Regions from separate parts of the Rahnella sp. PCH160 genome, predicted to be linked through region 2. Evidence: predicted binding sites of a transcription regulator. Region 2 holds the regulator's gene; the other holds the start of a gene.
What was found. Region 2 encodes Fur, which represses iron uptake genes when iron is present. Its sites were predicted from a motif close to ATAATAATGAGAACNACTATCAA; they were not measured.
Positions count from the first base shown of each region.

Region 1: the regulator Fur is predicted to act here: its motif matches at 942-964, upstream of ACM5QY_RS24695 (TonB-dependent receptor domain-containing protein).

Region 1 is NZ_JBLOGT010000002.1:387,523-390,947, forward strand. It holds gene ACM5QY_RS24690 (TetR/AcrR family transcriptional regulator) at 148-759, opposite strand; gene ACM5QY_RS24695 (TonB-dependent receptor domain-containing protein) at 1,132-3,425, shown strand, end outside.
Region 2 is NZ_JBLOGT010000001.1:4,502,792-4,506,216, forward strand. It holds gene ACM5QY_RS21030 (methyl-accepting chemotaxis protein) at 1-740, opposite strand, end outside; gene fldA (flavodoxin FldA) at 1,161-1,688, shown strand; gene fur (ferric iron uptake transcriptional regulator) at 2,005-2,460, shown strand; gene chiQ (ChiQ/YbfN family lipoprotein) at 2,603-2,944, opposite strand; gene chiP (chitoporin ChiP) at 2,958-3,425, opposite strand, start outside.

The sequences.
Region 1 (3,425 bases), on a different contig from region 2:
CCGTCACGGATCCCGGAAAGGACGTGAATGATTCTCAATTCAGTGAAAGATATATCTTAGTAATATTTTATGCAACGACTTCAAAAAAAACCGGCCCTCGTGAAAAAGGCAGGTTGTCGGTTTTCGCAGCAGAACATTCTGTGTGGATTAACGCACTGCGCCGCGCAAAAACATGTCGACGGCGCTGCTTACCATCTGACGGATTTCCGCGATTTCCAGCGGCGCGGGGTTTCGCTGGTAAAGACGCGTGTTGGTTTGCGCGGTCACCAGTGCCAGAAATTGTACGGCGCGCAGATGAGCATCGGCCTGCACCAGTTGCCCTTTTTCCATCGCACTGGCCAGGAATTTTGCCAGGATATCGACGCTTTCCCGTGGCCCTGCATCATAAAACAACGTGCCGATTTCGGAATGACCAGACTCGGCGAGCACCATGCGGTACACCGCCAGCGCCGAGGCGTCATTGGTGAGCACCAGTAACATTCTCTCACCAAAACGGGTGAGGATTGTCTCGAGACCGGCATCCGCCCACGTTTGGGTCAGGTCGCTGACGGCGTCGGAAAGATGGCCCGTGGCATACGCTTTCACCACCGCCACCAGCAAAGCTTCTTTCGACGGGAAATAGCTGTAGAGCGTGGCTTTGGAGCCGCCCAGACGCCGGGCGAGTTCATTCATTGACGCGCGTTCGTAGCCGGTTTCCTGAAACAATTGCGCAGCGGCATCGATAATCGCCTCCCTGCGGGCTTCGGTGCGAACTTTCATCTTCTCTCCTGACGTTGCTTTGCAGCCCTGGTCAAAACCACGGCGACGAAACTGTACGGTACAGTTCCCTGATGACCCACTCTAACGACGGGTTTGCGGGTTGTAAAGCGCCCCCCGTAGCCCATTTTCCAGAGCAAATTGCAAAGATTTCGTTAAGAAGCACATTTTTATTTACCATTTTATTGATAACAATTATCAATATCATTATCATTCGCACAAAGCTGAAATGGGTAGGATGGTAAATAAACCCATATTTTATAAGGACAACGGCTTTTTCACGGAAGATCAAAGCAGATGACATGCGCGTCTGAATTTGTCGAAAGGCAGTAAATGCGAGCAGAACTTTAAAAATTAGTGCAGGACTAAAAACAAATGTTCAAATCCTTTACACAGCAGGGTTTGGTGAAAAACGTCATCTTCATGGGGACGATTCTCACTACCACTTTTAACGTAAACGCAGCGGAAGCCGTTAAAGACAATACCGATCTGACACAGAACACAGCGCAGTCTTCAGAAGCCATCAAAAAGAAACCGGTGGTGCGCAGTGCTAAAGATCTGGCACAGAACAATGAAGAAGTGATGACCGTCACCGGCGTCGCTCCGGATAAAACGCCGGGCTCAAAAACAACCATCACTGCGGCAGATATGCAAAAACGCGGCGGTAATGATTTCGGTACCATCATGCGTTATGAGCCACTGATCACCGCAACCGGTTCAAGTGGCGGCTCCGGCAACGGCAAAAGTGGTTTTGACCGTAACGGTTATACCGGCTACAACATCCGTGGTCTGGAAAGCAACCGCGTCGGGATCGACGTAGACGGCATTCCGCAGCCAAACGCCACCGGCCGCAGCTATGCAAGCCGTGCAGGTCTGGGCACATCCGGTATCGGCCGCGATTATATCGACCCGTACATGTACGGTCAGGTGGATATCGAATCCGGTGCCACCTCAGCCGACCGGGCGAATACCTCCATCGGCGGTGCCGTTTCCTTCCTGCCGAAAACGGCAGACGACTATCTGCGTCCGGGCAAAGAAACCTATTTCGGTTACCAGTCTGATTATGATTCTTCAGACCGTTCATGGCACAACGGCATCACTGCCGCGGCCGGTGACGAAACCCTGCGCGGCGTCGTGGCCTTCAGCCGTCGTGACGGGCAGGAAACCAGCAATAACAGCGGTACGCACGATGCTTACCCGGCGAACTGGCACTCCAACGCCATCATGACGTCCGGTATCTGGCAGCCGAACGATGAGCACAAATTTACCGGGACGCTCGATTACTACGAGAAAATCAACCACACCCATTACGATGCGTGGAACAGCGCAGGCAGCTCAATTCTGGGGACCGCACAGCAGCAAAGTAACACCCGCCGCTGGGGCGCAAGCCTGAAAGACGAATGGACGCCGTTCAACGATTACGTCGATGCCATCGTCACGAAAGTCTATTACCAGTACACCCAGGCGCACGACAATACCTACATGCCGAACGCCAGCAAGCAGATGATGAACGTCTATTCCAACTATGACGTGAACACCTACGGTGCGGAAACCAGCTGGCTGAAAACGCTGGGCCGTTATGAGCTGAGTGCCGGTATTAACGGTCGTATCTCTAACACCGAACGCCCGTTCCGCGAAAGCCCGGATCAAAGCGTTTACACCACCATCATGCAGCCTGAAGCCAACAGCCGTTCTTATGTTCTCGGCGGCTTCCTGCAAGACACCATAAAGTTTGACCTCGACGGCCATAACTTCTCCATCGTGCCTGCGGTGCGTGTGGCGTACCAGAATACGAAAGCAACAGACCTGTCAGCGCTGTCGAACAGCACCGTGTCTGAAAGCCAGGTTTCGACTCTGTACGGTAAAGCCAACGCCGATACACAGGTTCTGCCATCACTGGCGTTCACGTATGACATCACGCCTAAGCTGATGACTTACCTGCAATACCGTCGTGGCGCGCAGTTCCCGGATGCCAGCCAGCTTTACGGTTCCTGGAACCTCGGTTCTTCTTATGCCGGTTCGCAGCAGTATGCGCTGATTGGTAACACCAATCTGAAAACCGAAACCAGCAACAACTTCGAATGGGGCATGAAAGGCGAAGCCACTGAAGGCGTGACCTTCAAGACTTCCGTGTTTTACAACACGTATAAAAACTTCATCGCCAACACCCGTTACACCCGTGCAGGAAGCCCGGGAATGTTCACCAACGTCCCTTCCAATATTTATACGATTTATCAGGCAGAAAACCGCGATGAAGCGTTTATCTACGGTGGCGATCTGAGTACCAAAATTAACTACGGTACATGGTTTAGCAGTGTAAACGGTCTGAGCACCACCTTCGCACTGGGCTACGCCAAGGGTGAATCTAAATCCAGCTACGAGGGCGATAAATACGTCGACATCGACAGCGTGCCACCAATGAAATTTGTGGCCGGGGTGGCCTGGGATGACCCGTCAGGCATCTACGGAACGGCGCTGACCGCGACCTTCGTGAAAGGTAAAAAAGCCGAAGCGACCAACCGCCAGAGCTACACCAACGCCGGTACGGCGATCACGGATTCCACCACCGAATACATGAACGTTCCGGGCTACGGAATGGTTGATGCAACGGCCTACTGGAAAGTCGCGAAGAACGTGAAACTCAGCGGTGGCGTTTACAACATCACCGA
Region 2 (3,425 bases):
CAATTTTTGCCGAACTCTTCGAGATAATGCGTCAGATCACCGCTGGCGATAACGGCGAAGTGATTGCGGATTTTATCCAGCGGTTTCACCAGCGCCATCACCAGATAGCGGTCAGTCAGCAGAAGAATAATCAGGCCGATGGAAAAAGCCGTCAGCAGGATGACTTTGCTGTAATAAGTCAGATGGTTGGATTTTGTCTGAGCAGCCTGAAAATCTGTGGCAATCTGCCCGCTGACCGTCGACATTGACGTGCCAAAATTACGGCTCAGTGCGGGAACCGTATCGTTGGACAGCTTGTTATAAGCATCAAAATTCTTGCTGCTTGCTGCCGCATACAAAGGTGCGACACCCTGTGTTACCAGCGTTTCCCAACTGGAGATCAGCTCCTGAACTGAAGCATCTTCCAGACCCGGATGCGGCGCCGTTTTAAAGCTTGTCAGAGCCTGAGAAAGGCCATCAAGGGATTGTTTTGCCGTATCAAAAATTTCCGGCCCTTTAGACGGGTCGGCCTGAAGCTGTGATACGGCACGGCTTAAGCGGGTAACGGTGCGAAAGTACTGATCATTTCCTTTGCTGATCAGCGCCATATTGTTGACCAGCTCAGAACTGCTCTTGGTATTTTGTGTCAACGTATTCAGTGAAGTGACGGTGTAAAGGGAGACCCCTGCCCACATGACGCAAAAAATGCCAAGAATGGTTAATAAAGCGGCCCTGATGGTGATATTTTTTAAAAACTGCACGATATGCCTCTCTCGAAACAAAGTTGTTTCTGGTCTGAGGATTGACGGGGATGCGGAGAATCAAGACAGGTAGCCAGCAGGCGTAAGCCCCCGGACATGTTTGAACACCTCTCCGGGCATCGATTTCTTTATTATGTTGAGATTCCTCTCGCATCATCTATCGGCGGGTTGTTCTTAAAATTTAGTATTGTGAGAACATATTTCTTAACTTTGCTTTTAACCTCAATGAATTTGAGGTTATTGACTGCGTTTGAAAGCACACAAAGGCGATAACACTTAAAAAGATTGCCCGATAAACTTATCCACCAGTTAAGAAGGCGAGCTGAAACATATTCTCCGCCTCGCGAGTTTGCTATCATCTGCGTTATTATTGCCTGCAATGCAGAGCACTTCATAGAGAACAAGAGGTTAGGTAATCTTATGGCCGTAGTAGGTATCTTCTTTGGATCCGATACAGGTAACACCGAAAACATCGCGAAAATGATCCAAAAGCAATTGGGTAAAGATGTTGCAGAGGTGCATGACATTGCGAAGAGCAGCAAAGAGGATCTGGAAAAATTCGATATTTTGCTGATCGGAATTCCAACCTGGTATTACGGTGAAGCACAGTGTGACTGGGACGATTTTTTCCCGACGCTGGAAGAGATAGATTTCGAAGGTAAGCTGGTGGCCCTGTTTGGCTGCGGCGACCAGGAAGACTATGCCGAATACTTCTGTGATGCGCTCGGTACCGTGCGTGACATCATCGAGCCACGCGGCGCGGTGATTGTGGGCCACTGGCCAACTGAGGGTTATCACTTCGAGGCATCGAAAGGTCTGGCTGATGATAAGCACTTCATCGGACTGGCAATTGACGAAGATCGTCAGCCGGAACTGACTGGTGAACGTGTCAGTGCGTGGGTCAAACAGATCACAGAAGAACTGAGCCTTTCAGAAATTATTGGCTAAAAACCCTGTTGGCCCTGAGGATTTATTCTACAATTGAAGGGCCAAACTATTACTGAAATTAACAATTTAACCGCTACAAAATTGTAACTTTCGGTGGTATCAAGGTACACTGAGTTCATCTGTTTTTTCTATCGATCAAGTCGTTGCATTATCGAATGTGACAAGCATTTTGTGATCTTTATTAACAGGCTACGTTTTTGAGAATCGGCACACTTCCTGAAAACGAAGAATCCTTAAACGACAAATTTTTGTGCCGCCGATGCCACAGGCTGCATGCCTCAACTTGATTAGCACATAGTAACAGGACTGAATCCGCATGACTGACAACAACACCGCACTGAAGAAAGCCGGCTTAAAAGTCACGCTTCCGCGCCTCAAAATCCTGGAAGTGCTGCAAGCGCCGGAAGGTCATCACGTTAGTGCGGAAGATCTGTACAAGCAACTGATTGATATGGGGGAAGAAATTGGCCTGGCGACGGTTTACCGCGTTCTGAACCAGTTTGATGACGCCGGTATCGTTACCCGTCATAACTTCGAAGGCGGTAAGTCCGTTTTCGAACTGACTCAGCAGCATCACCATGATCATCTGATCTGCCTGGATTGCGGCCGCGTTATTGAATTCCGCGACGAATACATTGAAGGCCGTCAGCGTGAGATTGCGAAGAAACACGGTATCAAACTGACCAACCACAGTCTGTACTTGTACGGCCACTGTGAAACAGGCGATTGTCGCGAAGATGATTCTTTGCACAATGATAAACCTGCGCAGTAATCTGCACGGTCAGTCCGAATGAATTAACCGCTGAAAGGCGGTTTTTTTATGCCTGTGATTCAGACAGCGAATTAAAAACACCACGCCCCGGCAAGCCGGGGCGTGGTGTTTCTTAACATCGACGTTAAGGTATCACGTCCTATCAATTCTCTGGTTTTGGCGAATTGTTAGAACGGATTTCCTGCCAGATTTTCCCGCAATCCGCCGCAAAAGCCTGACCGTCACCGGTTTTACGTGCCGTCAGGCAACGCTGATAATCCACCACGCGCACGGTTTCCTGTTCAGCAAACTGCTTGTGCGCCTGTTCCTGTTTCAGAACGTCAAGAACAGTCTGGCACGATGCCACTTTGTCCGGCGAGCCTTCTGCTTTTATGATGCAGTTGCTGTACGCCTGACGCAGTTTTGCATTTTCGGTTTGCGTTGCCGTTGGCGCACAACCGGCCAGCAGCAGGGAAGTCACGACAATTATCAGTAATTTATTCATCGGTTTTGTGTCCTCAGAAAATAGTGAATGGCGCGATAACGATGAATTTCACGTCTTTTTCATCCTGGAAAATGTTGCCGTAACCGCCGCCCCAGCTCGGGATGTCCGAGTGGTTGTCGTACTGGGTGTAATGCAGTTTGAACAGCGTGCCTTTCGCGCGGCCTTCCTGAATGGTGTAGAGCGCATCAAGGCTCCAGGCGCTTTCTTTCAGGCGCTGGCTCTGATCATAAGCTGGATTGGTACTCGGTTTGGCATCCCAGGCGTAAACATAAGAACCGCCCACCGCGAAGCCCGGCAGTTCCCATTTCGCCAGATCGTATAAGACACCTGCGTAAACGGCTTTTTCGCCATTGGCATTGAAGTCAGAACGGTTGTCCCACCACACATCAAGACGTCCGTTAGAAGAAGAATACGTTGGGGTCATGCGTTGTAAAAAATACCCCTGATTCCCTTCTGCTTTGACCATGGTCCCTTCCAGACG